DNA from 4 places in the Rhizobium sp. S96 genome. Region 1 is predicted to be linked to each of the others. Evidence: predicted binding sites of a transcription regulator. Region 1 holds the regulator's gene; each other region holds the start of a gene.
The links. The regulator PhoB, encoded in region 1, activates phosphate uptake and scavenging genes when phosphate is short. The targets are predictions, from matches to a motif close to TGTCATNNANCTGTCAT.

Region 1 (7,975 bases):
GTTTACTACGGCGAGAAGCGCGCGCTCTTCGACGTCAAGCTGAACATCCGCGAAAATACCGTGACGGCGCTCATCGGCCCGTCCGGTTGCGGCAAGTCCACGTTCCTGCGCAGCCTGAACCGCATGAACGACACGATCGACAATTGCCGCGTCACCGGCAAGATCACGCTCGACGGCGATGATATCTACGATCCGGATATCGACGTGGTCGAACTGCGCGCCCGTGTCGGCATGGTGTTCCAGAAGCCGAACCCGTTCCCGAAGACGATCTACGAGAACGTCGCTTACGGCCCGCGTATCCACGGCCTCGCAAAGAGCAAGGCTGACATGGACCAGATCGTCGAACACAGCCTGCAGCGTGCCGGCCTGTGGAACGAAGTGAAGGATCGCGTTCACGAGTCCGGCACCGGCCTCTCCGGCGGTCAGCAGCAGCGCCTTTGCATTGCTCGCGCCGTTGCGGTCAGCCCTGAAGTCATCCTGATGGACGAGCCGTGCTCCGCGCTTGACCCGATCGCCACCGCCAAGGTCGAGGAGCTCATCCACGAACTGCGCGAAAGCTACACCATCGTCATCGTCACACACTCGATGCAGCAGGCGGCTCGCGTTTCGCAGCGTACCGCCATGTTCCACCTCGGCAACCTCGTCGAGGAAAACGACACAGACAAGATGTTCACCAACCCGGATGACCCGCGCACCCAGGACTACATCATGGGCCGCTTCGGTTGATCTCCGGCAACGGTAACCCTCAGGACATTCAAGGATAAGCCCCATGGCATCGACACATATCTATTCCGCCTACGACGACGACCTGAAGTTCCTGTCCCGCCGTATTTCGGAAATGGGCGGTCTTGCAGAACAGATGGTTTCAGACGCTGTCCGCGCCCTGGTGAACGGCGACACGGCGCTGGCCCAGAAGGTCATTTCCGACGACGTGATCCTCGACCACGCCGAGCGCGAGATCGGCGACAAGGCGATCATCACCATTGCACGTCGTCAGCCCATGGCCGCCGACCTTCGCGAAATCATGGGTTCGATCCGCATCGCGGCCGACCTCGAGCGCGTTGGCGATCTTGGCAAGAACACTGCAAAGCGCGTCATCGCCGTGCAGAGCAGCGGCGTTCCCCGCAAGCTCGCTCGCGGCCTCGAGCACCTCTCGGAGCTGGCGCTTGTCCAGCTCAAGGAAGTTCTCGACGTTTACACGAGCCGTGCTGCGGACCGCGCCAAGTCGATCCGTGAGCGCGACGAGGAAATCGACGCGATGTACACCTCGCTGTTTCGCGAGCTGCTCACCTACATGATGGAAGATCCGCGCAACATCACCAGCTGCACGCATCTTCTCTTCTGCGCCAAGAACATCGAGCGCATCGGCGACCATGCGACCAACATTGCCGAAACCATCTACTACATGGCCACCGGTGCCCAGCCGGAAGGCGAACGTCCGAAGGACGATACCGCCAACACCGTCGGCGCAGTCACTGAATAATCGTTCCGCGACCGCGCCCCCAGGAGACCGAAACGAATGATACCTAAAGTAGCTGTCGTTGAAGACGAAGAGGCCCTGAGCGTGCTTCTTCGCTATAACCTTGAGGCCGAAGGCTTCGAGGTCGACACCATCCTGCGCGGCGACGAGGCCGAGATCCGGCTGCAGGAGCGCACGCCCGACCTTCTGATCCTCGATTGGATGCTGCCTGGCGTGTCCGGCATCGAGCTCTGCCGTCGCCTGCGCATGCGGCCGGAAACCGAACGTCTGCCGATCATCATGTTGACGGCCCGTGGCGAGGAGAGCGAACGCGTTCGCGGCCTGTCCACCGGCGCCGACGATTACGTGGTCAAGCCGTTCTCGACACCCGAGCTGGTTGCCCGCGTCAAGGCGATGCTGCGCCGCGCCAAGCCGGAAGTTCTCTCGTCGCTCCTCAAGTGCGGCGATATCGAACTCGATCGCGAAACCCACCGCGTTCATCGCAAGAGCCGCGAAGTCCGCCTGGGGCCCACGGAATTCCGCCTGCTGGAATTCCTCATGGCCTCGCCAGGCCGGGTCTTCTCGCGTTCGCAGCTTCTGGACGGCGTCTGGGGCCACGACATCTATGTCGACGAACGGACCGTCGACGTCCATGTCGGGCGTCTGCGCAAGGCGCTGAACTTCTCCAACATGCAGGATGTGATCCGTACCGTTCGCGGCGCCGGATACTCAATGGAAGCCTAGGCTTCCATCGAGCCGCCAGCAGAGCGGGCCGCTGGGGGCGTCCTGCGGGCATAGGGAACGAGCCGCCGGTGTCAGGCGTCTCGCGAAACGCTTGCCACAGCGGCGGCCAGGCCCGCCGCTGGACTGCTAAGGGGTTTGGGACCATCCTTGACCAGATCGGCAGCGCCCGCCATCGACGCCTGGGCGAGAGCAACGGCCGCGGCCCCCTCGCGGTAAGCGGCATCTGCCGCCTCGGCAATGACCGCCAGATATCCATCACGATTGCCGGCCTTGAAGAGATTCCATGCCCCCGGCACCAAGCGCACTTCGAACGCCGTTTGCGTTGCCTCGGCTGCCGTGGCGAAGAGTTGCGCCGTTGGTTCCACGGTGGTTTGAACCGCGCAAAGAACGACGACCCGGCCTCCAGCCTGAACTGCCTGTTCCGCCAAGGCAGCGTCGACGCGAAGGGTGGGAATGGACACGGTGTCGCCCAATGCGTCCACCGACGGCCCAAGGGTCGAGCATGTGAGGATAACGGCATCAGCCGTTCGACCGAGCGATCGCAACAGCGAAGCGGTTTCATGAGCAATGTCACGGGTGAGCCCACCCGAGCGTTCGGCGTCTGCGAGCAGATCGGGCCGGACCGTATGGGCAAGCGTTCCCTCGGCGAGGCCGATCTCTCGTGCCGCGGCCTCGAATACAGCAATGTTGCTGTCGGCCGTATGTAGGCAGGATATTTTCACCGCATGCTCCAGTGCGCGCGAACGCCGAACGCAACACGCATCCCCCTACAGAAACGCAGCGCGCCCGGTATGGCATGCGAGCGCTGTCCGCGTTGCGCAGTCAACAAAAAACGGGCCCGCGAAGGCCCGTTTTGCATTCCTTATCCGGCTTCCGGATCAAGCGACCCGGTTTGCAGCCTTCCGGCGCTCGTTCACCGGCTGGTATGCCATGCGCTGGTGATAGGTGCAGTAAGGCGAGGAATCCGGGGATTCACAGCCGCAGAAGTGAAAGTCGTCCTTCAGCGGATCGCCGACCGGCCACTTGCAGGTGCGTTCCGTGAGTTCCGTCAGGCCAAGGCGGCGCGAGATCGGTACGACCACGTTGGCAGCAGGACGGTAGCTGACTTCTTCGATCGCATCGATGTCGATCTCTTCCTTCAGCATCGTCGCGCCCTGCTGGCGGGTGACGGTGCGGGTGGCGGTGATCCGGGATGCATAATTCGGAGCGCGTGGTGCCGACGTGGCGCGCTTCGGCGTTCTTGTCGCCGTCGACGTGCCGCCGGCCTTGGCCCGGCCCGGCAGGCTCAAGCGGTGAACTTTGCCAATGACGGCATTGCGGCTTACACCGCCAAGTTGTGCCGCGATCTGGCTGGCGCTCAGGCCTTCGGACCACAGCTTCTTCAGTTTTTCAACGCGCTCGTCTGTCCAGTTCATGCCCCTGTCTCCGCCTTATTAGCGTTGGTGTAGGCAGAATCCTTCACCGTTGCCCCGGACGTGTCCGAGGCAAGAAACGCTTGCTCGATTTTGGTGACTAGTTCCGCCGCATGCAGTCTAGTAATTGAGTTTTAACCTAGTGTGAGGCTGACTCCGTGACAAGAGTCGGTTGAATCGCGGAGAATCGAATTTCAAGTTTTCCCCAACTTGCTGGGGCGGAGAGTCATTTATGCAACATTAATTGTTGATAGATTTAGGCGCCCTGATTGCCAGCTTGACGCATGCACTAAAACCTCAGTTTTGTTGACATTGCAGTGCGAAAAGTAAATAGTGCTGCTTGCCGCCGAAAGGCGGCATTTTTAATTTTCTGGACCCCCTTTTTAGCCGGAGTCCGATGTAGCCAATGACAGGAGATCGCGCCATGGCTGAAGCCGCGCCGCTTTATGATACCTACTCTCGTGCCCCTTTGCGGTTCGAGCGAGGAGAGGGCGTGTGGCTGATCACTGAAACTGGCGAGCGATATCTTGATTTTGGTGCCGGCGTTGCCGTGACCTCGGTTGGTCATGGGCATCCCCATGTCGTTGGTGCGCTGAAGGCGCAGGCAGACAAGGTCTGGCACCTGTCCAACATCTATGAAATCCCGGGCCAGGAAACATTCGCAAAGCGCCTGACGCAGGCGACCTTCGCGGACAAGGTGTTCTTCACCAATTCCGGCGCAGAGGCACTCGAGTGCGCGATCAAGACGGCGCGCCGCTACCAGTTCTCCAAGGGGCACCCCGAGCGTTTCCATATCATCACCTTCGAAGGCGCATTCCACGGCCGGACACTGGCAACCATCGCCGCCGGCGGACAGGAAAAGTACCTGGAAGGCTTTGGCCCCAAGGCGCCGGGCTTCGACCAGGTGACGTTCGGCGATGTCGAAGCGGTGAAGGCCGCGATCACAGCGGAAACGGCAGCCATCCTGATCGAGCCCGTTCAGGGCGAGGGCGGCATCCGTCCCGCGACCACAGAATTCATGAAGGCGCTGCGCCAGATCTGCGATGAAAACGGCCTGCTGCTGATCCTCGACGAGGTTCAGAGCGGTGTCGGACGCACGGGCAAGCTTTTTGCGCATGAGTGGTCGGGTGTGACGCCTGACATCATGGCTGTCGCCAAGGGCATCGGTGGCGGCTTCCCGCTCGGCGCCTGCCTGGCGACTGCTGAGGCGGCGTCTGGTATGAAGGCCGGTACTCACGGCTCGACCTACGGCGGCAATCCGCTCGCCATGGCGGTCGGCAATGCCGTGTTAGACGTTATTCTCGAAGACGGCTTCCTGCAGCATGTGCGTGACGTCTCGCTGGTGTTCCGCCAGGGGCTCGCCTCGCTCAAGGATCGCTATCCCGACGTCATCGAGGATGTTCGTGGCGAAGGGCTGATGCTCGGCGTCAAGGCCGCCGTGCCATCGTCTGAATTGCTGCAGGCGATCCGCGCAGCGCAACTGCTGGCGATCCCCGCCGGCGACAATGTCATTCGTCTTCTCCCGCCGCTGGTGGTCACCGCCGATGAAGCCCGAGAAGGCCTCGCCCGACTGGAGCGTGCCGCCGAAAGCGTTCGCGCTTCCAAGATCAAGAAGACGGCTTGAACGGATAGGTGCCCGGCCTGACGGCGGGCGTAATAGGTAACGACAATGGCTTCCCCCAAACACTTCCTCGATCTCTCCGCGGTATCGTCCTCCGACCTGCGGGTGATCATGAACGACGCTATTTCCCGCAAGCAGGCATTCAAGGCAGGCCAGGGCGACAAGCCGCTGGCAGGTAAGATGCTGGCGATGATCTTCGAAAAGCCCTCGACCCGTACGCGCGTCTCCTTCGACGTCGGCATGCGCCAGCTCGGCGGCGAAACCCTGTTCCTTTCCGGCACCGAAATGCAGCTCGGCCGCGCTGAAACCATCGGCGATACGGCCAAGGTTCTGTCGCGCTACGTTGATGCGATCATGATCCGCACGACGGAGCATTCCCGGCTGCTGGAGCTTGCCGAACATGCGACCGTTCCCGTGATCAATGCGCTGACGGACGACACGCATCCCTGCCAGATCATGGCCGATATCATGACCTTCGAAGAGCATCGGGGCCCGATCAAGGGCAAGACCGTTGCATGGACGGGCGACGGCAACAACGTGCTCCATTCGTTGATCGAAGGGGCTGCGCGGTTCGGCTATCGCATGAACATGGCCGTACCCCTTGGTTCCGAGCCGAAGGATCACTATCTGAACTGGGCCCGCAATGAGGGCGCCGAAATCATGCTTGGTCACGATGCTGACCGCGCGGTTGCCGGCGTCGATTGCGTGGTGACCGATACCTGGGTCTCCATGAATCAGGAACATCGGGCCCGGGGTCACAACGTCTTCCAGCCTTATCAGGTCAATTCGGCTTTGATGGCGCAGGCCGGCAAGGATGCATTGTTCATGCATTGCCTGCCCGCCCATCGTGGTGAGGAAGTCACGGACGAGGTGATCGACGGTCCGCAATCCGTGGTCTTCGATGAAGCGGAAAACCGCCTTCATGCGCAGAAGTCGATTCTTGCTTGGTGCCTGGGCGCGATCTGAACCATACTGGATGCCACATTCGGCCGAAAAGGCCTGTGGCCGCGCGAGCGGATGGGCACCTTTGTCCGCCGCTCACAGACTAGGAGAAGACCATGGCAGAACCTGCAGCCACGCTCGGCGAGTTCGATTTCGCCGGCGATGATCACGTCGTTCCCTTTCAGGTCGAAGGCCTGGATGTGCGCGGTCGCGCCGTCCAGCTCGGCCCGATGCTCGATGCCATTCTTGAGCGCCACAATTATCCGGCGCCGGTCGCCCGGCTGCTGGCCGAAGTCATCGCGCTGACGGTGCTGCTCGGAACGTCGTTGAAGTTCGAAGGCAAATTCACGGTCCAGACGAAGAGCGACGGTCCGGTCGACCTGCTCGTCGCCGACTTCTCGACGCCGGAAAACGTGCGCGCCTATGCCCGCTTCGATCAAGGCCTTCTCGACGCCGCCATCGCGGCCGGCGAGACCGAGCCTGAGCAACTGCTTGGTAAGGGCATGCTGGCCTTCACCATCGATCAGGGCAAGTTCAGCCAGCCATACCAGGGCATCGTCGCGCTCGACGGCGCCACGTTGGAGGATATCGCCGGCACCTATTTCCGCCAGTCCGAGCAGATCCCGACGCGCGTTCGCCTTGCGGCGGCCGAGCTGTTTGATCGCGACGAGAAGGGCAAGGCGCGCCACCGCTGGCGGGCAGGGGGGCTTGTCGCCCAGTTCCTGCCGGAGGCGCCGGAGCGCATGCGCCAGTCCGATCTGCATGGCGGCGATGGCGACACCGGCACCAGCCAACACCGGGAAGACGACGCCTGGGCAGAGGCTCGTTCGCTCGTCGAGACGATCCATGCCGACGAGCTGACGGATCCGCAGGTCGGAACCGAGCGGCTGCTCTTTCGCCTGTTCCACGAACGCGGCGTACGCGTCTACGAACCGCGCGCGGTTTTCGACCGCTGCTCCTGTTCGCGCGAAAAGATCAAGGGCGTACTGAAGGGCTTCTCGGCGGATGAAATCGAAGCCAGCCAGGAAGACGGCCAGATCGCGGTTACCTGCGAATTCTGCTCCACGACCTATCGCTATGAGGTCGAGGAAGTGACCGAGGCTGCAGAGTGATCAGTTCAGGACTCTGAGCAGTCCTGGCGAATCCAGGGAGAAGGCGGGGATCTCGACATCGAAGAGCTCGCCTTTTTCCGTTTCCATCTGGTAATGGCCGAACATCAGGCCCGACGGCGTATCGAGCGGGCAGCCCGACGAATACTCGTAGGTATCGCCCGGTTCCAGGCGCGGCTGTTCGCCCACCACGCCCGCTCCGGTCACCTCATCGACGATGCCGTTCTGGTCGGTAATGTTCCAATAGCGGTTGACGAGGCGAACGGTCAGATCGGAATTGTTGCTGATGACGATCCGGTAGCCCCAGACATAGCGATCGTCGTCCGGGTCGGATTGCTCCTCCAGATAAAAGGGCTCCACCACCACTTCAATGTCTCGTGTCAGCGCGCGGTACATGCCTTACACCTTAGCCGCAATACGTTACTGGTATCTTATAAGAGCCCTGATACGTCAATAAACGGTACTTCGAACATCCCTTAAATGCGTCTAAATGCTCGGAATCGCGACTTTTTCGTGTGTTAAGACTAATATCTTGCCCGCCTGGCGCGAGCGGCGGCAGGGTTGCCATGCCGGAAGATGGCCGGATCGAAGGCGACCCGGCCACCTGAGTTGTGATCAGGCCTTCACTTTGGCGAGCGCCTGGGCGAAATCCTCGATCAGGTCGTCGCCATCCTCGATGCCTGCCGAC
Region 2 (7,975 bases), on a different contig from region 1:
TCGCGCTGATTAACGCGAATAGAATTCGACCACCAGGTGCGGTTCCATGACAACAGCGTACGGAACGTCGCTGAGAGCCGGTACACGAGCGAAGGTAGCAACCATCTTGTTGTGGTCGACTTCGATGTACTCAGGAACATCACGTTCAGCCAGGGACACCGATTCGAGAACCGAAACGAGCTGCTTCGACTTCTGACGAACTTCGATGACGTCGCCGGCCTTGCAACGGTAAGAACCGATGTTGACGCGAACGCCGTTCACAGTCACGTGGCCGTGGTTGACGAACTGGCGAGCAGCGAAGACGGTCGGAACGAACTTGGCGCGGTAGACGATCGCGTCCAGGCGGGATTCCAGAAGACCGATGAGGTTTTCCGAAGTGTCGCCCTTGCGGCGGTCGGCTTCAGCGAAGATCGCGCGGAACTGCTTCTCGCGCAGGTCACCGTAGTAACCCTTGAGCTTCTGCTTGGCGCGCAGCTGCACACCGAAGTCCGAAAGCTTGCCCTTGCGACGCTGGCCGTGCTGGCCCGGGCCGTATTCGCGGCGGTTCACCGGGGACTTAGGACGGCCCCAGATGTTTTCGCCCATACGGCGGTCAATTTTGTACTTGGACGATTCGCGCTTGCTCATCGTATTTCCTTTCAGAGTGTTACGGCGGCTTGTTACCAAACCGCTCGAAGGAAACACGCCCTCCTTTGGCCCCTTTTGGGAGGCCCGACAGGATTTTCCGGTTACGCGAACTGGAAAGATCCACGGGACATGTCAAATGAAACACGGGACATCGCTGCCCCGTGCTGGCTCGGTCTTTAGGGGTAAGTCGCTGGAATGTCAATGACGTTCCACGCCGACCACCCAAAGCCGCTCGATTTTCGAGCTGCGTCCGGCTTACTTCATGCCGACCGTTTCGGTCTTCAGGCCCAGCGCATCGCTGATGGTGTAGAACAGATCCGTCTGATCCGTAAGACCGCTGACATTGGCCGCGCGCGGGCCGTAGGCGGCAATGCGCAGCTGCGCGCCGGTGTGGCCCTGGTCGTTCTCGTCATCCGAGTTGCCGTAGCTGACGGCCATAACCGCGCCATCCTTGGTCATCAGAGCTTCCGTCAGGCCCGGTGCCTTGGTATCGGCATCGACGATCTGGCTGGCATGGGCGTGGTCTGCCGTAACGATCACGAGCGTATCGCCGGCTTCCTGCGCGAACTTCAGCGCTTCCTGGACGGCTTCGTCGAGATCGACCGTCTCACCAATCTGACCACACGGGTTAGCGGCGTGGTCCTGCTTGTCGATCGAAGCGCCTTCGACCTGCAGGAAGAAGCCCTTCTCATTGGTGCGCAGCAGTTCGATCGCCTTGGCGGTCATCTGAGCCAGCGTCGGCGTAGCGGCTGTACGCTTCTCGTTCGGCTTGCAGACGACCGGCTCCTTCTCGACGTTGCCGTAGTGGCTCGCCTTCGGACCTTCCCAGCGAACAGGCATGTTGCCGTCCGCGAAGAGACCGAGCACCGGCGCATCGTTGTTGGCCTGCTTCACGGTCTGCAATTCATCAAGATTGGAGACGAGCTTGTAGCCACGCTCTTCGGCCTGCTGGCGCAGGGTCTTGTCCTTCCATTCGCCGGCCTTCGCGGTCTCGCCGAAGCTCTTGGCACCGCCGCCGAGCGTTACATCGGCACGCGCATTCAGAAGCTGCTCGGTGATCGAGCCCTTGCCGCCGTTTTCAAGCGCGTTGCTGGCGCACTTCTCGGAAGTGGCTTCCGGGCCGTAGCACTTGCGCTGCGTCACGTGGGCGATCTGCACGGCTGGCGTTGCATCCTGCAATTCCGCCGTCGAGACGTTTCCAGTGCCGAGGCCGGCAGCCTTTGCCTTCTCCAGCAGCGTCTCGTGCGCTGCCTCATGAATATCGACGCCGATCGCGCCATTATAGCTCTTCACGCCTGTTGCCCAAGCCGTGCCTGAGGCAGCCGAGTCCGTGACGTAGGTCGGCTTCCCGGTCTTCTTGTCGAGCGAATAGTGCGTGTACTGGCCGGTGATCGGCAGGGCGTCGATACCCTTGAAATACTGGCCGGCGCCAACGGCATAGTTGCGCGCAATGGTGATCTCGGAATCGCCCATGCCGTCGCCGATGAGCAGGATCACATTCTTCGGACGACCATCGACGATCGCGCCGCGGAACGCTTCGGTAATGTCGCCGGAGAGGCGGCGTGCGCCCGCAGGTGCGCTCAGCTCGCCGCTTGCAGCGCGCTCGAGAAGCTTGCCGGCAGCTTCGTCAGCGCGGCTCGGCTGGATCGCGACGGTTGCAAGCAAGACGGCGGCAATGACCTGCGGCAAGTGATAACGAAGTTTGGTCTGCATGGCTAAATCTCCTTTGACAATACGCACCACCCCGGAGGGTGCGCGCGCCTTATCCCCCGCCGGCATGAAGCACATATGACAAAGTCAGTTTTTTTCGCGCGTAACGCGAGTGATCTGGGTCGGGGACGTGTGGTCCACACCCCTCACCTAGATATAGCAGTCTGGTAGATACTATTCAGCGGCGGGACGCAGGTCGTCGCTATCAGGGGCGTTCGCATCGCCCGGAGCGGTCTGGCAGTTCATGTCAGGGAACGCGACGATCCGCTTGCCGGAAAAATCCGTATGGACGACGACCGTGCCCTGCTCCTCGAAGTAGCCCAGCAGACGCCTCGCACGACGCGCCGAATGTGTCCCGTAAGCTCGGGCAATCCGCGCATCCGAAGGGCACGGCTCGCCGCAGACGGCAGCCTTTGCCAGCATCAGGAAGACGCCCTGCAGGTCATCGGTCACGCCTGAGGACAGCGAAAGCGCCGTTGCCCAGGTTTCGGTCTCCGCCGTGGCGGCATCGACACCCGACCGGGAGATCGCGACGCGACGCCGAAACTCCGCCATCGACATCGGCGGGCCGGGAACGCGGCGCATGCGCACGCGCACGAGGAACTCCTGATAAAGCACGGAATCCGTGCGGAAAGCCGACCCCGGATCATCAAGAATTTCGTTGAGAACGGCCGCAAGCCGCTCCTCCCGCTCCTCGGCGGACACCTCTGGCTGGCTCACGCGTGGCTCCGAAGGCTGGGACACCGCCGCGGGCGCGGACCGTGACAGCTCCGCCAGAATATCGGTGGTCGGCCGCGGCGCAGGCGCCGCGCGCCGCACGAGCGGGCGCTGAAACTCTTCGGGATCGGGCGTGAAAATCAGGTCTTCGACGTCCTGCGGCGCATCCGGCAACGGCATCAGCTTCGGGCTCGACGAGCGCGCCGACGTCTCGACCATGCCGATCTGGATCGGCAACGGGCGGCGTGAAAGAGCCGGTCCAAGGGCGACGAAATTGCCGCGCTTGAGATCGCGGAACATTTCGGCCTGGCGCCGGTCCATACCGAGAAGGTCGGCGGCGCGGGCCATGTCGATATCGAGGAAGGTTCGCCCCATCAGGAAGTTCGAGGCTTCCGCCGCAACGTTCTTGGCGAGCTTGGCAAGCCGCTGCGTGGCAATGACGCCCGCCAGTCCGCGCTTACGTCCACGGCACATCAGGTTGGTCATAGCGCCAAGCGACATCTTGCGGGCGTCCTCGGACACATCGCCGCCGACGGACGGCGCAAACATCTGCGCCTCGTCGACAACGACGAGTACAGGATACCAGTATTCACGGTCGGCATCGAACATGCCGTTGAGGAAGGCCGCCGCCGCACGCATCTGCTGCTCGATGTCGAGACCTTCCAGCGTCAGCACGCAGGAAACACGATGCTGGCGAATGCGGTTGGCAATGCCGGCAAGCTCCGCCTCGGTCCGCTCACCGTCGATGACGACGTGCCCGAACTTGTCGCTCAGCGTGACGAAATCGCCCTCGGGGTCGATGATGATCTGCTGCACCCATTGAGCGGATTGCTCAAGCAGACGGCGCAGAAGGTGCGATTTCCCGGAGCCGGAGTTACCCTGTACGAGCAGACGGGTCGCCAGAAGCTCCTCGATATCGAGCGTGGCCGGATTTCCGCCGGACGCCGTTCCCATATCGATACCAACCTGCAAGTCCAATTCCCCTTACGATAGCAACATCACTCTCTAACAGATTCGTCGAATGATGCTCCCGCTCTTCGACAAAACCCACAGCCAATCAGCAAGCGCTTACGCCGCTTTATCCGCAAGAATATCCGCCTGCCCTTTTTCCGCGCTCGGAGCAAGCATCCGGGTAAATGCGAGGCTCACAGCCAGCGGCACAAGGAGAACCGCCAAGCCAACCCTCAATCCCCAGAGCTCACCGGCAAAGCCGATCAGCGGCGGACCGATCAGGAAGCCGAGAAGCGCCATGAACGACAGAATGGCGACACTGGCCGCAGCAGGCCGGTCCGTCAGGCTTGCCGCTGCGGTGACCGCCAGCGGGAAGCCCACCGACACGCCAAAGCCTATCGCCGCAAAGCCTACGAGCGCCGTCAACGTGTTTGGAGCGAGCAGGACGATCAGCATGCCAAGCAACGCTGCGCAACCGCAAACCCGGGAGATGGCAACCGCACCGAACCGCGCTTTCATATGGTCGCCACCGAACCGCCCTGCGGCGACAAGGCAGGCAAAGATGGAATAGCCGAGACCCGTCACGGCTCCGCCGGCCAACAGAACCTCTTTCAGGTAGACCGCCGACCAGTCGGCGATCGCCCCTTCCGTCATCGTGATCCCGAAGGTGAAGGCGCAGATTCCGAGAAGCGCAACGCTCGGCAGCTTGAACGGCGCGCGAGCCCCCTCGGAGACTGCAGCCGGGGCCGTAGCATCCGCCGGCAGGCGAACGCTTGCAGCAAGCGCCACCGGCAGCACCAGCAATGCAACGACCGCGATGGACCATTGTGCCGGCAATTGGAGGGCCACCGCGCCAGCGCCAATCAGGCTACCCGCCATGATGCCGAGGCTCCAGAAACCATGGCATCGGCTCATGATCACTAGGCCCGTGATCTTCTCGGCGCGATCGGCCTCCACATTGAGGCCGAGTTCAAGCGTCGAGAGCGCAACCCCGACGACGGCCAGGGCCGCGAACAGCGTCACGATGCTGTCCGCAAAGGCCGGAAGCGCAACGACGGCCAGAAACACCGCGAAGCCATAGATGACCGTGGCGCGCCCGCCGATCCGGGATACGAACCGGCCGGCGAAGGGCAGCGTTAGGAGGATGCCGACCGGCATGCCGAGCAAAGCGATGGCGAGATCGGCCGGTCCGAGACCAAGCCTTGCCTGAATATCGGGGATGCGTGGCAACCAGCTGCCGAAGGCGATCGGCTGCAGGAAGAAGATCAACATGACAAGTCTTTGAAGCGGCATCGCACATCCCTTTGTTCGCCCACCAGTGACAACGGCAGGCGATTCCCCGTCGGCAAGCTTGCGTGATCAGTCCGTCGAAAGAAAGCGCAAATCGCCCCGTCAGCGGGTGCTCAGGCCGAAACCCTGCATCAGCCGCTTCGTCGGAAAATCCGGGTTTCCTGACGTGAAGAAGGCATAGTCGAAATTGTCCGGATGAACGGCGTCGGCAACCTGCGGCACGAGGCTTCGCGCACGCCGGGCAATCGCTTCCGCCGGGTCGAGCCAGTCGACAGGCCACGGCGCAAGACGCCGGAAGACGTTTGCCATGAAGGGGTAGTGCGTGCAGGCGAGCACGACTATATCGGTCTTCCGGCTATCCTGCTCGACGAAGCAGGCGTCGATCTCCATGAGCACACCCTCGTCCGAAACCGTTTCGCCGCGGATATAAGCCTCCGCCATGCGCGCCAGATTTTCCGACCCGACAAGGCGCACGTGGCACTGCTGGGCAAAGGACTGGATCAGATCACGCGTATAGGCTCGTTTGACCGTTCCCGGCGTCGCCAGCACCGAAACCAGACCCGACCGCGTCCGTTCGGCCGCAGGCTTGATCGCAGGCACCGTGCCGACAAAGGTCATCTGTGGGAAGGCTGCCCTCAGGTCGGCGCCAACCAGCGTGAACGCCGTATTGCAGGCGATGATGCAGACCTCCGGATCATGCTCCTTGAGCAGCCGTGCGAAGAGTTCGATGACGCGCTCTTTCAGCGCCTGCTCTTCCCAGCCGCCGTAGGGAAACCCGGCGTCGTCGGCGACATAGATGAAACCGCGCTCGGGCATCAATACGCGCGCCTCACGCAGCACCGTCAGCCCGCCGATCCCTGAATCAAAAACCAGGACGGGTTTCAGCTCATTCGTCGCTGTTGTCATCGCTCAGGCGTTCCTTGACATCTGCGGGCGCCCGGCTCCCGCGCGGATATTGCCGCGAGAAACGGTCGAGGGAGGAAATAACACCGCGCATCACGCTGATTTCCTGCTCCGTGAAGGCGCGGCGGGAAAGGACTGCGCGGAGGTTGTCGATCATTTTCGGCTTTTTCGCGGGCGGATGGAAATAATTGCGCGCTTCCAGCGCTTCTTCCAACTGATCGTAGAGCCCGTGCAACTGTTCCTTCGTGGATTGTGTCTGCGACATCGCCTGGAAGGGAACGCTGCCAAGATCCTCCATGCCCGATTTCATCCATTCATAGGACATCAGGAGTACTGCCTGGGCGATGTTGAGCGAGGCAAAGGCGGGATTGACCGGGAAGGTCACGATCTCGTCGGCCAGCGCCACCTCCTCGTTGGAGAGCCCCCAGCGTTCGCGCCCAAAAAGGATGCCGGTGCCCTCGCCCGCTGCAAAACGCGCCCGCAGCGTTTGCGCAGCAACGACCGGCGAGCGCACGGGCTTGAAGCCGTCGCGCTCGCGCGCCGTCGTCGCGTAGACGAAGTTCAGGTCGGCAATCGCCTCCTCAAGCGTATCGAAGACCTTCGTGCCCTCGATCACATGGTCGGCCTTAGAGGCGGCGGCCTGCGCCTTCTCGTTCGGCCACCCGTCGCGCGGGTTGACGAGCCTCAGTTCGGAGAGCCCGAAATTCGCCATGGCGCGCGCCACCATCCCGATGTTCTCGCCCATCTGCGGTTCGACCAGAATGATGACGGGACCTTCCGTCAGAAGTTGCCGCTCGCTATTCGTGCCTGCCATGAAGTCTCGATCCTTTTGCTATGCGCGGGAATAGCCAAGACCACCCCAAACGGCAAGACTTAAGCGTCGGGATAAAGTCGATCGAGCGTCACCCCGATCATTTCGGCCCCGAGCCGCGCACCCGCATTTGACAGCGGCAAATGCCGCCCACCGCTATGGTTCCTGCTGTCGACGAAGAAGCATTCGGACCCGCGCTTGGCGACAGTCGTTATCCGGGCCAGATCGGCGTCGATCAACGCCTGACCATCCGCCCCGGCAGCCGCCGCATCATGGTTCTTCGCCATGATCCTTGCCCAGTAGGTTGCCGCCAGGAAAATTGCCAGCGTTTGGCGGATATGTCCCGGCTTGGTGACAATGGACCACGTAGATCCCAGGGGCCGAGCGGCAGCCGTCAGATCACGGTAGGCTGCGTCGAGCTTCTGCGACCGGACGATCAGGGCGTTTGACGGTTCACCCGCCGAGGCTGCGGCGAGCATCTCCTGAAGCGCCGCATACCACTTGGCGAGTACCACGTCCAGCGCGCCGCGGGTGCGCGCTGGAAAGACCAGGAATGCCACCAGGGTTCCGGCTGCAGCACCAAGAGCGGTTTCTTCGATGCGCAACAAGAGCAGATCGACCGTCAGGGAGCCGATCATCCCGTAGACCAGGCAGAGCGCGATCGAAACGAAAAATGTCATCGTCGCGTAGGAGGTCTGCAGGAAGTAGAACGCCAGGAAGATCGAGATGCCGGTGACCACGAGGGCAGCAGCCATCTGCTCGTTGAGCAATGTCGCAAGCCCCAACCCGATCGAGATTCCGAAGAGCGTACCCACCGACCGCTGCAACGCCTTCATCGCGGTATCGCCGCGTGAATTGGTGTTGGTGAAAACCAGAAAGGAGGCCAGCACTGCCCAGAACCAGCGCTCACGCGAAAGCGCCAGCCCGAGCGTCATGGCAATCGCCGACGCCAAGGTAATCTGCAGC
Region 3 (7,975 bases), on a different contig from region 1:
ATGTGCGGACAGCGGAAATGGCCGTACCCGCATCCTGATGTGCATTACGTGCATAGGCGTCCGCACAATTGTGTTCGCTATCAGAAACGGGGTATCTCGTGTCTAAATCTCTTGACAGCTTCAATTGTCGTTCCACGCTCACCGTGGACGGTAAGGACTACGTGTATTTCAGCCTTCCCAAGGCTGAAGCGAATGGCCTGCCGGGCGTTTCGAAGCTTCCCTATTCGATGAAGGTTCTGCTCGAGAACCTGCTGCGCTTCGAAGACGGCCAGTCCGTCACCAAGGAACACATCCTCGGCGTTGCCGAATGGCTGAACAACAAGGGCACTGTCGAAAACGAAATCGCCTATCGCCCGGCGCGCGTTCTGATGCAGGACTTCACCGGCGTTCCCGCCGTCGTCGACCTGGCCGCGATGCGCGACGCGATGGTGTCGCTCGGTGGCGACCCCGAGAAGATCAATCCGCTGGTTCCCGTCGACCTCGTGATCGACCACTCCGTCATCGTTGACGAATTCGGCACGCCGCAGGCATTCGCCAAGAACGTCGAGCTGGAGTACCAGCGCAACGGCGAGCGCTACCGCTTCCTGAAGTGGGGCCAGCAGGCGTTCAAGAATTTCCGCGTCGTTCCTCCGGGCACCGGCATCTGTCACCAGGTCAACCTCGAATATCTCGGCCAGACCGTCTGGACGAAGGAAGAGGATGGCGAGACCATCGCTTATCCCGATACCTGCGTCGGCACCGACAGCCACACGACGATGATCAATGGTCTCGGTGTTCTCGGCTGGGGCGTCGGCGGGATCGAAGCGGAAGCGGCCATGCTCGGCCAGCCGGTCTCGATGCTCCTGCCTGAAGTTATCGGCTTCAAGCTCACCGGCAAGCTCAAGGAAGGCGTCACGGCGACCGACCTCGTGCTGATGGTCGTGCAGATGCTGCGCAAGAAGGGCGTTGTCTCCAAGTTCGTCGAATTCTTCGGCCCTGGCATGGACAACATGCCGCTCGCCGACCGCGCGACCATCGGCAACATGGGTCCGGAATACGGCGCGACCTGCGGCTTCTTCCCGGTTGACGGCGAAACCATCAACTACCTCAACATGTCGGGCCGCACCAAGGAACGCATTGCGCTGGTTGAAGCCTACTCCAAGGCTCAGGGCATGTGGCGCGAAGGCGACGGCTCCGACCTCGTCTTCACCGACACGCTGGAACTCGATCTCGGCGACGTCGTGCCCGCCATGGCCGGCCCGAAGCGTCCGGAAGGTCGCATCCCGCTCGAGAACATCGCGTCCGGTTTCGCCGGCTCGATGGATGCCGATTACAAGAAGCCCGGCCAGTTGTCGAACCGCTATGCGGTCGACGGCACCGACTTCGATCTCGGCCACGGCGACGTGGCGATCGCTGCCATCACCTCCTGCACCAACACCTCGAACCCGTCGGTTCTGATCGCCGCAGGCCTTCTCGCTCGCAACGCCGTTGCCAAGGGCCTGAAGACTAAGCCGTGGGTGAAGACCTCGCTGGCACCAGGATCTCAGGTCGTCGGTGAATATCTGGCGAAGTCCGGCCTGCAGGCCGATCTCGACAAGCTCGGCTTCAACCTCGTCGGCTTCGGCTGCACGACCTGCATCGGCAACTCCGGTCCGCTGCCGGCGCCGATCTCGAAGACGATCAACGACAAAGGCCTGATCGTTTCGGGTGTCCTGTCGGGCAACCGCAACTTCGAAGGCCGTATCTCGCCGGACGTTCAGGCGAACTACCTGGCCTCGCCGCCGCTCGTCGTCGCCTATGCGCTTGCTGGTACGGTCCAGAAGGACCTGACCAAGGAGCCGATCGGCGAAGACCAGAACGGCAACCCGGTCTATCTCAAGGACATCTGGCCGACCTCGCACGAAGTGCAGGAGTTCATCCAGAAGTACGTCACCCGCGAACTTTACGAAACGAAGTACGCCGACGTCTTCAAGGGCGACGAAAACTGGCAGGCCGTCAACGTGCCGGCCGGGCAGACCTACGCCTGGGACGACAAGTCGACCTACGTGCAGAACCCGCCTTACTTCGTGGGCATGGGCAAGACCGGCTCGGGCATTTCCGACATCAAGGGTGCGCGCGTTCTCGGCCTCTTCGGCGACAAGATCACCACCGACCACATTTCGCCGGCCGGTTCGATCAAGGCTGCGTCTCCGGCCGGTGCTTACCTGCTCGAGAACAATGTCGGTGTTGCCGACTTCAACCAGTACGGCACGCGTCGCGGCAACCATGAAGTGATGATGCGCGGCACCTTCGCCAACATCCGCATTCGCAACCACATGCTCGGCCCGAACGGCAAGGAAGGTGGCTACACCATCCATTACCCGTCGAAGGAAGAGGAATCGATCTACGACGCGGCCATGCAGTACAAGGGCGAAGGCGTTCCGCTCGTCATCTTCGCAGGTGTCGAGTACGGCAACGGCTCGTCCCGCGACTGGGCAGCGAAGGGCACCAACCTGCTCGGCGTCAAGGCCGTGATCGCGCAGTCCTTCGAGCGTATCCACCGCTCGAACCTGGTCGGCATGGGCGTCATCCCCTTCGTCTTCGAAGAGGGAACGACCTGGGCAAGCCTCGGACTGAAGGGCGACGAGATCGTCACCATCGAAGGTCTCGAGAACATCAAGCCGCGCGAGAAGAAGATCGCCAAGATCACCTACGGCGACGGTTCCGTGAAGGAAGTGCCGCTGCTGTCGCGCGTCGATACGCTTGACGAGGTCATCTACCTCAACAACGGCGGCATCCTGCAGACGGTTCTTCGCGACCTCGCCGCCTGATTTTTAACTGCTATCAGTGATAATGGCCGCCGGAGAGAGATTTCCGGCGGCTTTTGCTTGCGCTGGCGGTATTGACCGCGCGGCTCACGACGATGTGTTTCGGCGTTGCTTGCAGGAGCCCCGTCTCACCCGTTCGTGACTTTCCGTTTGGATCGGGAGCGACTATCTCTACGTTCATAAATCGGAACCTGCAGTCATTTGGCTGGACTGTCAGGTGCTGAAGAAAAAGGTGCAGGTGAATGTCCGCGCGGTTTTTGATTTCGCTGATTGCAGGCGTGGCCCTTGGGGGTCCGCTTTTTGCGCAAGATGCGCCGAAAGGCGTTGTCGAGCTCTTTACCGCTCAGGGATGCTCATCCTGTCCGCCGGCTGATGCCGCTTTCCGCAAGCTGGTAGAGCGCGGCGACGTGATTGCGCTCGCCTATCACGTCGACTACTGGAATTATCTCGGCTGGGCCGATACCCTGAGCTCGAAGGAAAACACCGAACGTCAGTATGGCTATGCGCGCACGATGGGGCGCAGCAACGTCTATACGCCGCAGGTCGTGGTCAACGGTCGTGATCATGTGGCGGGCGCCGATCTCAACGGCATTACCAGCAAGCTCGATGGCTTTGTCACTGAAGGCAAAGGCCTGACGGTGCCTGTCAACGCTCGCATCAAAGATGATGAGCTGGAGATCAAGATCGGCGCCGGGCCAGGCAAAGCAAACGTCGTGATGGTCTATTTCGATCGCGAGAAGACGATCGATGTCGAAAAGGGCGAAAACAGCGGCCAGAAAATTGCCTATCTGAACAGCGTGACCGACGTTGAAACGGTCGGTATGTGGGATGGCAAGGAAACGAGCTTGACGCTACCCGCCAATGTCATGCAGAAGCCTGATCTTGAAGGTTGCGCGATTCTTCTACAGTCTTCTACCGTGGATGGAACGCCGTCGGCAATTCTTGGCGCGACGGTCATCATGGCTGGCAAGAACATCTGAAGAGTTTCACCTGCTTTGGCAGGTGGAAAACGGGGCGGCCCGGCTGATCGTATTCGGGGCTGGGGTTAAGGTCGATACGGTCAGCCGGGCCCTTTGGCGCGCTGGCGCCAAACTTTCACATTGCCTTCGAATCAGGTGAGGCGATGCGCAGTGTTGATTTTGCAGCGAATCTTGATGACCCGCAGCGCGTTGGGGGGAATTTCCCTTGCAAATGAGGCGCTGTTTTGACTGAATTACGGCGCTCGGGAGATTGCACAGAGTATGCTTAATGTGACCGGCCGGCCGCTTGCAATTTGTAAACGCTAAGGCAAACTGTCATTCTCCTGTCACAAGCGGAGGCCCTGGGAGACCTGATGACAGATCAGCCGGATTTGCGGCACGGCGAGAGCCGGACAGCCGACAGCAGTTCCCCAATCGTGGATCTCAAGGAATACAAGCAGAGCAAGGATCCGCTTCCGGTCACCTTTCATCGCCGCGAACTCGATGCGATCCTTTGGATCTACGGCCGGATGGTCGGTGAAGGCGAATGGCGGGACTATGCGATCGACCACCTGAAGGACCGCGCGGTCTTTTCGGTGTTCAAGCGTTCCGGCGAGATGCCGCTTTTCCGTATCGAGAAGAACCCGAAGCTGGCCGCAAAGCAGGGCGCGTTCTCGGTGGTCAACACGCACGGCGTCATTCTGAAGCGCGGACACGAGCTGCCGCAGGTTCTGAAGGTCTTCAACAAGACCCTCAAGCTCGTTGAGACGTGAGGGCGCTCACTCCCTGAAGAGACTGCCGGGGTAAGCATCCAGGTCAGGTTCTGATGCCGTGCCGTCGCCAAGGACGCGCTGCATGATCATCGTATCCAGCCAACGTCCGTGCTTGTAGCCTGTACCCTTGAGCAGGCCTGCTTCCTGGAAGCCCACCGCCTTGTGGAGCGTAATAGAGGCCGGGTGGGCGCCACCGATCACCGCGGTCATCTGGCGAAAACCAAGCGCTGCGCACCGCTTCACGATCTCCTCCAGAAGCATCTTGCCGATTCCGCGCCCACGCGCCTCAGGGGCCAGATAGATCGAATCCTCGACCATCCATCGATAGGCAGGGCGCGTGCGAAATGCCGATGCGTAGGCGTAGCCCAGCAAGCTGTCCGCCTCATCGACTGCTGCAATGTAGGGATAATGCTGACCGGTGATCGCCGAGAACCGTGCTGCCATCTCCGCCTCTGTCGGTGGAGCTATTTCGTAACTTGCGACGCCATTCAGCACGGCCTCGCTGTAGATGGCGGTCACAGCACCGAGATCGGAAGGTGATACGTCGCGGATGGAAACAGGCATTCGAACAGGCCGGCAATTGATGAAGACGAGACTTCAGATCATTCGCCGGAACGTCGCGCAACAAAAAAGGCGGCCGAAGCCGCCTTTTCCGATTGTTCATTCCTCTTACTTGCGGTTGCCCATGAACTGCAGGAGGAACATGAAGAGGTTGATGAAGTCGAGGTAGAGCGTCAGGGCGCCCATGATGGCCTTGCGGCCCGACACGGCTGCGTCGTCGGCTTCGTAGTACATTTCCTTGATGCGCTGAGTATCGTAGGCGGTCAGGCCTGCGAAGATCAGGACACCGATCACCGAGATCGCAAACTGCATGGCAGACGATGCCAGGAAGATGTTGACGATCGAGGCGATGATCAGGCCGAAAAGACCCATGATCAGGAACGAACCCATCGCCGACAGATCGCGCTTGGTCGAGTAGCCATAGATCGACAGCGCGCCGAAGGAGGCGGCCGTGACGAAGAAGGTCTGAACGACGCTCTGGCCCGTGTAGATCAGGAAGACCGACGAGAGCGACAATCCAACCAGCGCTGCATAGACCGCGAAGGTCGTCTGCGCGGCGGATACGCTCATGCTATTGATCCTAAAGCTCAGGAAGAACACCATTGCGAGCGGAGCAAAAATCACGATCCACTTCAGCGGGCTCGTGTAGATTGCTGCGCCGAAGGCGGTCAGCTGGCCATCGGAGACGGCGAACGTGAATGCGAAGTAGGCGGCCAAACCAGTGATCGCCAGACCGAGTGCCATCAGGTTGTAGACCTTGAGCATGTAGCTGCGCAGGCCCTGATCGATCATCTCGCCGGTTTGCACGCGGCTTTGGTAGTTACGAAGGTCAGCCATAGTTTCCTCTTACAAGCTCCGATGTGAACACGGTGTCGGGGTTGTCGACCCGGGCGCCGCTGCGGAGCTCCAGCATGCCTGCCCACAATATGAGCCCTTCGTCCTTCGCAAACAAGGGCCTTGCAACCCGCGATCGGGTTAAATCGCAGTAAGGTGAAGCGAATTTCTCTTCATCTTCAAGTCACAGCTCGCGCAAAACGGGTGCTGCCTTCTGGCCGAGGATGCGCCAGGTGCCAACCAGACCGATGCCGACGGTGAGGATCAGCGCGGTAATCAGTGTGACGCCGGCAACGCCGGGCAGGAAGTGCGACGGTATGTGCATGATGCGGGAGAGAATGTACCAGGCGGCGACACCGCCGGCGAGGAGCGCGAAAACCGCCGTCGCGGCGCCAAGCATCAGATATTCGTAGCAAAAGGCGCGGATCAGCATCCTTCGCGTCGCGCCAAGGGTTTTGAGCACGACGGCGTCGTGGGTGCGCGCACGGTTTCCAGCGGCGAGCGCTCCGGCGAGAACCAGCACCGAGGCGATCAGGGCCACCGATGCGGCGGCGCGGATGGCGGTCGCAAGCTGAGCGACCAGCGTGTTGATGATATCGATCGCGTCCTTCACGCGGACGCTGGTGATGGTCGGATAGGTATTGGTGACGGATTTAAGGATCGCCGCCTCCTCGGGCGCGGTCGCCGACGGGTCGGTCAGCGTCGCGAGCCAGGCGTGCGGAGCACCCCGGAAGGTATTCGGCGAGAAGACCATAACGAAATTGATCGACAGGGATTCCCACTCGACCTTGCGCAGGTTGGCTATCCGCGCGGTGATGTTGCGGCCAAGCACGTTGACCGTCACCGTGTCGCCGATCTTCAGGCCCAGTTCCTTGGCTTCCTCGTTTGAGAAGGATACCAGCGGCTCACCGGTATAGTCTTTCGGCCACCAGGTGCCTTCCGTCAGAGAGGCGTTCTCCGGCAGGGTTTCCGCATAGGTGATGCCGCGATCGCCGCGCAGGACCCATTGCCCCGCGGGCGGGACTTTCCGTTTGGCGACGTCTTCGCCATTGAACGCAAGGATGCGACCGCGCAGCATCGGGACTTCGACAAGTTTCCCCTCCGGGGCCGTGGTTTTGACCAGATTTCGGAAATTCTCGACTTCGGAGCCCTGGATGTCGACGAAGAAGAAGTTGGGTGCGCCATCGGCCATGCGCCCGGTCAATTGCCGGCGCATGTTGCTATCGATCAGTGTAAGCGTGACGAGCAGGGCGAGTCCCAGGCCGAGCGAAAGCACGACCGATGGCGTCAATGCACCGGGCCGATGAATGTTGCCGATTGCCAGCCGAAGGGCAGGCGAATTCACGCGGGGGCTCCGACGCGCCAGCCATGCGATGCCGGCGGCCACCAGGCGCAGCACCACGAAGGCGAACGCGATGGCGCCGATAAAGACAACGGCGATGAAGCGATCATACGCTGTTACGATCGCCAGACCGGCAAGAGCCGCAAGGAACGCAGCAGCCAGCAGGATGTAAGGCCACGACGGGAGTTTGCGGGCCTCGAAACCCTGCTCGCGGAAAAGGGCCGTTGCCGGAACCTCGCGGGCGTGTCCGAGCGGCATGATTGCAAAGGCAAGCGTGGTCAGGATGCCAAACAGGACCGCCAGCGAGAGAGCCACGGGATAGAGCGTCGGTTCGGTCGAAACCGGGAGAAACCGCGCCAGGAACTGCGCCGCCAACATCGGGGCCAGTGCCCCGACCACCAAGCCGGCGACGATGCCTGCGAGCGCGATCAGGCCGATCTGAAAAAGATAGATCAGAACAACGGTGGACGCCGGGGCGCCAAGGCATTTGAACGTTGCGATCGTGGTCCGCTTGGAATCCAGGAAGGCGCGCACCGCATTCGCGACGCCTACGCCGCCGACGATCAGTGCGGTCAGGCCAACCAGCGTCAGGAACTGCGAAAATCGCTCGACATTATCGGTCAGCGACGGCGCGGCCCGGTCGCTGGTTCGGATCGACCAGCCGGCAGAGGGGAATTCCTTGGTGGCTTTGTCGGTAATCGTCGGCGTGTCGCTCGGGTT
Region 4 (7,975 bases), on a different contig from region 1:
CTCGACGGCTGGAGGGGCAGCCGGCTGATTGCTTCCAAAGACGGCACCGGCGTTGTCATCTATTCCGAATGGGAGACGCCGGCTGCCGTGCAAGCCATGCGGAGCGATGCTCGCATGGTCGCCTATTTCCCCAAGATCCGGGAACTGGCGAACTTCGAGTCGACGGTTGGCGAACTCGTGTTCGAACGGGGCTGCTGAGGGGAGCCGTGAAAGGGACCGGTGTAACCTTCGGACTGGCGAATGGGGATTGTCCTGTGAGGTTTGATGCATGACTGATCAGGAGTTCGAAGACAGCCTTCAAGCGCTGAGGCCGCGCCTGCACCGCTATTGCGCACGGATTACCGGTTCTGTCCTGGACGGCGAGGATGCCGTTCAGGATACGCTCGTCAAGGCCCTGCGGGCGCACAGGGAGGGGACGGAGGTCGACAACCTCGAAGTATGGCTGCTGCGCATCGCCCACAACACCTGTATCGATCACCTCCGCCGTGGAAGGCGTCAGGTGGTCGTTCCGCTGACCGACGATATCGAAGATCGTCCCATGCCTGAGGCTGACGTACTCGCCGTTGGTTTTCGCACCTTTCTGCAGCTGCCTGAACTCCAGCGCTGCGCGGTCATCCTGAAGGATGTGCTTGGCCACTCGGTGGAGGAGGTTGCCGAGATTGCGGATTGCACACCGGCGGCGGCCAAATCGGCGCTCCAGCGAGGACGGAAGATGCTGAAGTATCTTGCGGAAATGCCGGGAGACGTTCGGCTGCCGCTGTTGTCCGAGGCCGACCTTAGGAAAATGAGGGCCTATGTGCAGCTGTTTCAGCGGGGAGATTTTGATGCCATTCGTGCGCTATTGGCGGACGACGTGAAGCTCGATCTGGTGAACCGGCTCAAACTGGAGGGGCGCGAGAAGATCGGCGTCTACTTCACGCGGTATGCCGCCGAGTCCAAATGGCGTTTCTCAAATGGCGTTGTCGATGGGCACCCGGTCATGCTGGTGTTCGACAGCACCGAGCCTTCGCATCCCTCGCATTTTGTCGTCATCGATTGGCGGGGTGGCGAGATCGCCGCGATCCGCGACTTCCTCTTCGCACCCTATGCCACCGAGACGACCCATTGGGGCCAAACCGCTTGAAGTGAGGCGGCAGGCTCTAGGACTTCACGCCACACAGCATCTCGCGCTTGCCGGCGAATCCGCTGCGACGCGAGACGGCAAAGCCTGCCGCAATCAGGTTGCGCCTGACGAAGCCTGCCGCGGCATAGGTGGCGAAGCTGCCGCCGAGCCTTGTCTTGGCGCAGACCAGCTGCATCAACTCCTGCGACCACATGTCGGCGTTGCGCGACGGCGCGAACCCATCCAGGTACCACGCGTCGAATTCAGGGGCGGCGGCTGCCACGCCATCAATTGCTTGACCGCACACCACGCTGAGCGTGGTCTGGTCATCCAGTTCCAGCCGAACGGTGCCTTCCGGCGTTGTCGGCCAGGCCGCGACCAGAGCGCGGCGCTCGATATCGATCTCGCTCCAGTGCGACAATGCGCGATCGATCTCGTCGCCCTGCATGGGGTAGAGTTCGAACGACATGAAATGCAGGTGCTGGCCACCAACACGGTGCTGCTTCCACTGCCGCCAGGTCTCTGCGAAATTCAGGCCGGTGCCGAATCCCAGCTCGCCGATCAGGAACGAGGCGTGGTTCTGCCAGCGCTCGGGCAAGCCATTGCCTGCCAGGAAGACATGGCCGCATTCGAGCCGGCCGTCGGTCTGGCAATAAAAATGGTCGCCAAAGGCCGGCGAATAGGGCATATCGCCGTCGCGCCATTCAAGCGGCTGGTTTGTTTTGCCAATCTGATCGGGATCCGTATCTGCCATGCCAACAGCCGATAGTCCGGCCTTGCCTTCGGGTCAATCGTCTGCAGCGCTGCTAATCGTCGGCGGCGGGATAATGGGCCTTTGGGCCGCCGTTCATGCCGAGCGTCTTGGCATCGAGACGATCCTGATCGACGCCGGGCAACTCGGCCATGGCGCGAGCGGCGGATTGCTGGGCGCGCTGATGCCGCACATGCCGGACAAATGGAACGCCAAGAAGCAATTCCAGTTCGATGCGCTGGTGTCGCTGGAGACGGAAATCGCGGCAATCGAGAGTGCGACCGGTCGTTCCGCAGGTTACCGGCGCTCCGGGCGTCTCATACCTCTGCCGAAGCCGCACCTGCGCAATATCGCTCTCGGCCATAGCGCCGATGCCGAGCGTCAGTGGCACGCCGGCGCCCGCCGTTTTCACTGGCATGTCCTTGATGCCCCGCCCGTTGGCGGTTGGCTGGAAGCGGGAGACGTCGAAGGTGGTTTCGTGCATGACACGCTTGCCGGCCGAGTGGCGCCGCGCGCGCTGGTGGCCGCGCTGGCCGCATTCCTGCGTGACGCGAAGTATGTGCGGGTCATCGAGAACAACGCCCTGGCGGATATCGACCTCACGCGTAATGTCGCGGTCACGGAAGCCGGAGATATTGCCTTCAGTCATTGTATCGTCGCCGGCGGCCACAGCTCTTTTCCTTTGCTCGGCCGATTCACCGATCGATTGACGCAACCCTTGGGGCAAGCCGTCAAGGGGCAGGCGGCCTTGCTGAAAGCCGATGTCGATCCGTCGCTGCCGACGATTTTCCGCGACGGGCTCTATGTTGTTGCCCACGAGGGTGGCCATGTCGCCATCGGCAGCACGAGCGAGAACCGTTTCAGCGATCCCTACGCCACGGACGCTCAACTGGATGCTCTGCTGGCCAGCGCGCGGGAGCTCGTTCCGATTCTGGCGGACGCACCGGTGGTCGAGCGTTGGGCGGGCTTGCGCCCCAAGGCAATCGATCGCGATCCGATGGTGGGGCCGCATCCCGACCATGAACGGCTGCTCGCCCTGACCGGCGGCTTCAAGGTGAGCTTCGGCCTTGCCCACCGTCTGGCAGAATCTGTTGTCAGTGGGGTTGCGGGGCGCAAGCCGTCGTTCGAGCTGCCCGAAAGCTTCCATTTCGCCAGCCATATTCAGGTCGCTTCACGCTAAACGTGAATTAGCGTTTGCTGCCTTTCGTTATTCTGTCATGCAAATCACCTATCTGCATGCGCAATGGCAGCGCTGTGGAGCGGCGCGCCAGTTTCCGACGGAGGAACCGCATGCGCTACGCCATTTGTTTCACACCCGCTGCAAGCGATCCCTTGTCGCATGCCGCCGCAAACTGGCTTGGGCGAAACGTGTTCTCGGGCGACATGGTCGAGCCCACGGCAATTCGCGGCCTCAGCATCCACGAAATTGCGTTCCATACCGCGGTGCCCAGGCGCTACGGATTTCACGGTATCCTGAAGGCGCCGTTCCGGCTTGCGCCGGATGTTTCAGAAGCTCAACTTTTGCGCGATCTGATGCGGTTTTGCGGCACGCTGACGCCGTTTCACATCCGCCAGCTCGAAGTCGCGCGCACGGCCGCCTTCTACAGCCTTGTTCCGTCGCTGCCTTGCGAGCACATCCACTATCTCGCCTCGGCGATCGTGCAGCAGTTCGACCATTTTCGTGCGCCGCTCAGCGATGCCGATATCGAGCGCTGCGATCCCGATGGTCTCTCGGCCGCGCAATTTGCCAACCTGCATCGCTGGGGATGTCCGCATGTCATGGACGAGTTCAGGTTTCACATGCCGCTGACCGGGCCGGTCAGCCAGCAGGACATGCCGCGCATCGAGCAGGCTTTGCGTGGGGTCTTCGATCAGGTGCTCGTCGAGCCGGTGAAGGTCTCGAATGTCGCACTGCTGTTCGAGGAGGGCAATGGTGGGCCGTTCCGGGTGCATTCGCTGCATCCGATGGGGAAGGTCAGCGCGCGCCGGGAGCGCATCGCGGTCCCCGCCTAAGGGGTTGTGCCGTAAAGGCAAAACTCTGTTGCGTACTTTCCGTCTCGACATTCGCTGCCCGGATGCTACCGTTCGCCCGACTTTCAGAAGGTGATTTCATGGTATCCGAGACTTATCCGCGCAATCTCGTCGGCTACGGACGCAATACGCCCGATCCGAAGTGGCCGGGCGACGCCCGTGTCGCCGTTCAGTTCGTCATCAACTACGAGGAGGGTGGCGAAAGCTCGATCCTCGATGGTGATCCGGCCTCCGAAAACCTGCTGTCGGAAATCGTCGGTGCTGCCGCGTGGCCAAACCAGCGCAACCTGAACATGGAATCGATCTACGAGTACGGCTCGCGCGCAGGCTTCTGGCGGTTGTGGCGCATGTTCACGGATCTGAAGGTTTCGGCGACCGTCTACGGCGTAACGCTGGCGATGGCGCGCAATCCGGAAGCCGTCGCGGCGATGAAGGAAGCGGGCTGGGAAATCGCCAGCCATGGCTACCGCTGGTTGGAATACAAGGATTTCGCCGAAGATCTCGAGCGCAAGCACATTCAGGAAGCCGTGCGCCTGCACACCGAGCTGACGGGTGAGCGTCCCTACGGCATGTACCAGGGCAAGCCGTCGGACAACACGTTGCGGCTGGTGCAGGAAGAGGGCGGTTTCCTTTATTCGTCGGACTCTTATGCCGACGATCTGCCCTACTGGGTGAAGGGCGTGGATGACAAGCCCTTCCTGATCATCCCCTACACGCTCGAAACCAACGACATGCGGTTTGCAACGCCGCAGGGGTTCAACGCGGGCGATCAGTTCTTCACCTACCTGAAGGACGCTTTCGACACGCTCTATGAGGAAGGCAAGGAAGGCAGTCCGAAGATGATGTCTGTCGGCCTGCACTGCAGACTGGTCGGGCGTCCCGGGCGTGCAGCGGCTCTCAAGCGCTTCATGGAATATGTGCTGAAGCACGACAAGGTATGGATCCCGCGGCGGATCGAGATCGCTGAGCACTGGCGTCAGCACCATAAGCCGGAGACGATCTGATGATCTCCCGGGATGAATTCGTATCCCGCTTCGGCGGCGTGTTCGAGCATTCACCGTTCATTGCCGGGCGAGCCTATGACGATGGTTTCGTAGGCGACGAACTCACGGTCGATCGGGTGCACACGGCGCTCGTCGCGATCTTTCGCGCCGCGAGCCCGGAAGAGCGGCTGGGAGTGCTGCGCGCGCACCCTGATCTGGCAGGGCGTTTGGCGATCGCTGGCGAACTCACCGAAGATAGCAAGCAAGAGCAGGCCGGCGCGGGTCTCGACCGGCTGAGCGCCGACGAACATGCGCGCTTCACGACGCTCAACACGGCCTATGTCGAGAAATTCGGCTTTCCCTTTATCATCGCTGTGAAGGGGCTGAACAAGGACGACATTCTGGCCGCGTTCGAAACGCGGATCGACAACAGCCGCGACGAGGAGTTCGCGACGGCGACAGCGCAGGTGGAGCGGATCGCGCTGCTGCGGCTGACGGCGCTGCTGCCCGAGCGCTGAGGCCGGTTTGCTCTTTCATGTCCGTGGCTTATAGTTGCGGGCGAGAGGTCTGACGCGATGAAACCATCGGAAGCGCTGGAAAAGAACAGGCAGGCTATCCGCGAAGCGACGACGCGCTTCAACGCGACGAACCCGCGTGTCTTCGGCTCGGTGGCGCGCGGCGAGGACCGCGCGGATAGCGATCTGGATATTCTGGTCGATACGCTTCCCGGTACCACCCTGTTCGATCTCGGCGGGCTGTTGGAGGAGTTGAAGGATATTTTGGGGGTGAAGGTGGATCTTGTAACGCCGGGAGGCTTGCCTCCGAAGATTCGGGACCGGGTGCTAGCCGAAGCGGCAAGAATATGAGCGCAGGCAGATTGGTCGACTACATTGATCGGATGCAGGCCGCCGCAGAACAGGCGCGGATGCTGACGGATGATATGGAGCTGCATGACTTTCTATCAGACGTGCGGACCCAGCTTGCGGTTACTATGTCGCTTGTACTGCTCGGCGAAGCCGCCGCGCGGATCGCTGCCGATGACCCAGACTTTCTGCGTGATCACGCCGAGATACCGTGGAGCAAGATCCGGGGTATGCGCAACCTGATGGTACACGACTACTACCGAGCCGATCTGACGGCTATCTGGAGTACCGTGAGGAGCGACCTTGAGACATTGATCTCCCAACTCGATTCCTTACGCCACTGGCGTATTCAAGGCGAATAACCGTGACTGAATTCCTCGACATCCAGCCCCTTACCAAATCGGCCTTCGCGCCTTTCGGCGAGGTCATCGAAGCCGATCCGGCGACGATGCGGTTCATCAACAATGGCACGACCGAGCGCTTTCATGCGCTGGCGTCGGCGGAAGCAGCGGGCGAGGGCGCGCGTGTTATCATCAACCTTTTCCGTGGCCAGCCGCGGGCGTTTCCGTACGAGGTGGGCATGATGGAACGCCACCCCTTCGGCAGCCAGAGCTTCTCGCCGATTTCGGGCCGCCCCTTTCTCGTTGTCGTCTCGGAAGACGAAGGTGGTCGGCCGGGCCGTCCGCACGTGTTCCTGGCGCGCGGTGACCAGGGCGTCAATTATTTCAGGAATGTCTGGCACCATCCGCTGATGTCGCTGGGCGCCGTCAGCGATTTCCTCGTCGTCGATCGCGATGGGCCGGGCAACAATCTGGAAGAGTTCTTTTTCGATACCCCCTTCATCATCAGCGAGCCCGCCTTATGACCGGACTGACCACACATGTTCTCGATACCGCCTCCGGCAAACCGGCCGAAGGGCTGAAGATCGAGCTGTTTCATCTCGAAGGCGACGTTCGCCACCATATCAAGACGGTGACGACCAATTCCGACGGCCGCGTCGATGGCGGACCGATCCTCTCCGGCGAGAGCTTCAAGGCCGGCACCTACGAACTTTTGTTTCATGCCGGCGATTATCTGCGGGGAACAGGCGTGGCGTTGCCGCATCCCGCCTTTCTCGATCTCGTGCCGATCCGCTTCGGCATCGCCGACGAGAGCGGGCACTACCATGTACCTCTGCTGATCTCGCCCTATGGCTATTCCACCTATCGCGGGAGCTGATCGATGCGCTTCGCGGCGATCGCGGATGTCCATGGCAATCATCTTGCGCTCGAAGCGGTGCTTGCCGACGTCAGGGCGCAGGGCATCGACGAGATCGTCAATCTCGGCGATTGCCTGAGTGGGCCGCTCGAGGCGGGCAAGGTTGCTGACACGTTGATGGCGTTGGATGCGGTGACCGTGCGGGGCAACCATGACCGCTATCTGATTGAAAGCCCGGCGGATGCGATGCCGTCGTGGGAGCAGCACGCCTATTCGCAATTGGCGCCGCGTCATCTGAACTGGCTGCGCAGCCTGCCGTTCAGCGCAGTCTATCGCGACCTAGCCTATCTCTGCCACGCGACGCCCGTGGACGACCAGACCTATTGGCTGGAATCCGTCTCGCCCGAAGGGCATGTCTTCGTGAAGCCTCTCGAAGAGATCGAGGCATTGGCTGAGGGTATCCGGTTTCCGCTGATGCTGTGCGGCCACAGCCATGTCCCCCGGGTAATCCGCCTTTCCGATGGCCGTTTGATCGTCAATCCCGGCAGCGTCGGCTGCCCCGCCTACAGCGACGACCTGCCTTACGAGCATAAGGTCGAGGCGGGTCATCCACTGGCGTCCTACTGCGTCATCGAGAAGTCTGCTGACGGGTGGTTGCCGCAGTTCCGCACGGTCGCCTACGACCACATGGCGATGTCGCGGCTCGCAAAAGAAAACGCCCGCCCGGATTGGGCAGGCGCGCTTGCGACGGGCTGGGTGCGTTAGGCTGAGCAGACGGATCAGAAAAGGCACTGTTTCAAAATCAGCAATTGAAAACATTGAATAATTTCCAAATTATACCTGATAAGATGTCATTCCTGTCCTGTCAGATACGACACGAATTCCCAGAAAATCCCGGAATCAGGGCACAAAAAAGCCCCGACATGAGATGCCGGGGCACGGTTTGGACTAGAATTCTCGCTGGCTACGACTTGCGCGTTTCCGCTCTGTAACTCTCGATTTCAGAGCGTCGATAGATAGTTCCGTTCCTGCGCTGGCCGACCACCCA

Region 2: phoA (alkaline phosphatase) is a predicted target of PhoB. The motif match lies at 2,405-2,421, and genes of this name have one in related genera.
Region 3: QTL94_RS13575 (DUF2794 domain-containing protein) is a predicted target of PhoB. The motif match lies at 4,080-4,096, and genes of this name have one in related genera.
Region 4: QTL94_RS20225 (DUF1045 domain-containing protein) is a predicted target of PhoB. The motif match lies at 3,056-3,072, and genes of this name have one in related genera.

What each region holds. Positions count from the first base shown of each region.
Region 1 is NZ_JAUDRY010000003.1:272,764-280,738, reverse strand. Features, by position in the region: gene pstB (phosphate ABC transporter ATP-binding protein PstB) at 1-726, shown strand, start outside; gene phoU (phosphate signaling complex protein PhoU) at 770-1,483, shown strand; gene phoB (phosphate regulon transcriptional regulator PhoB) at 1,520-2,203, shown strand; gene QTL94_RS02360 (aspartate/glutamate racemase family protein) at 2,275-2,925, opposite strand; gene QTL94_RS02355 (GcrA family cell cycle regulator) at 3,082-3,618, opposite strand; gene QTL94_RS02350 (aspartate aminotransferase family protein) at 4,040-5,239, shown strand; gene argF (ornithine carbamoyltransferase) at 5,285-6,202, shown strand; gene QTL94_RS02340 (Hsp33 family molecular chaperone) at 6,295-7,290, shown strand; gene apaG (Co2+/Mg2+ efflux facilitator ApaG/CorD) at 7,291-7,683, opposite strand; gene QTL94_RS02330 (O-succinylhomoserine sulfhydrylase) at 7,903-7,975, opposite strand, start outside.
Region 2 is NZ_JAUDRY010000011.1:150-8,124, forward strand. Features, by position in the region: gene rpsD (30S ribosomal protein S4) at 10-627, opposite strand; gene phoA (alkaline phosphatase) at 883-2,340, opposite strand; gene QTL94_RS14580 (ATP-binding protein) at 2,512-4,026, opposite strand; gene QTL94_RS14585 (MFS transporter) at 4,123-5,298, opposite strand; gene murI (glutamate racemase) at 5,398-6,201, opposite strand; gene QTL94_RS14595 (RNA methyltransferase) at 6,182-7,012, opposite strand; gene QTL94_RS14600 (FUSC family protein) at 7,072-7,975, opposite strand, start outside.
Region 3 is NZ_JAUDRY010000010.1:285,006-292,980, forward strand. Features, by position in the region: gene acnA (aconitate hydratase AcnA) at 99-2,789, shown strand; gene QTL94_RS13570 (DUF1223 domain-containing protein) at 3,029-3,766, shown strand; gene QTL94_RS13575 (DUF2794 domain-containing protein) at 4,120-4,518, shown strand; gene QTL94_RS13580 (GNAT family N-acetyltransferase) at 4,525-5,082, opposite strand; gene QTL94_RS13585 (Bax inhibitor-1/YccA family protein) at 5,188-5,916, opposite strand; gene QTL94_RS13590 (ABC transporter permease) at 6,098-7,975, opposite strand, start outside.
Region 4 is NZ_JAUDRY010000025.1:1,854-9,828, reverse strand. Features, by position in the region: gene QTL94_RS20245 (putative quinol monooxygenase) at 1-198, shown strand, start outside; gene QTL94_RS20240 (sigma-70 family RNA polymerase sigma factor) at 269-1,123, shown strand; gene mnmC2 (tRNA (5-methylaminomethyl-2-thiouridine)(34)-methyltransferase MnmC2) at 1,140-1,856, opposite strand; gene QTL94_RS20230 (NAD(P)/FAD-dependent oxidoreductase) at 1,855-3,033, shown strand; gene QTL94_RS20225 (DUF1045 domain-containing protein) at 3,144-3,866, shown strand; gene puuE (allantoinase PuuE) at 3,965-4,888, shown strand; gene uraD (2-oxo-4-hydroxy-4-carboxy-5-ureidoimidazoline decarboxylase) at 4,888-5,385, shown strand; gene QTL94_RS20210 (nucleotidyltransferase family protein) at 5,443-5,733, shown strand; gene QTL94_RS20205 (HepT-like ribonuclease domain-containing protein) at 5,745-6,092, shown strand; gene QTL94_RS20200 (ureidoglycolate lyase) at 6,095-6,595, shown strand; gene uraH (hydroxyisourate hydrolase) at 6,592-6,948, shown strand; gene QTL94_RS20190 (metallophosphoesterase family protein) at 6,952-7,692, shown strand; gene QTL94_RS20185 (TniQ family protein) at 7,892-7,975, opposite strand, start outside.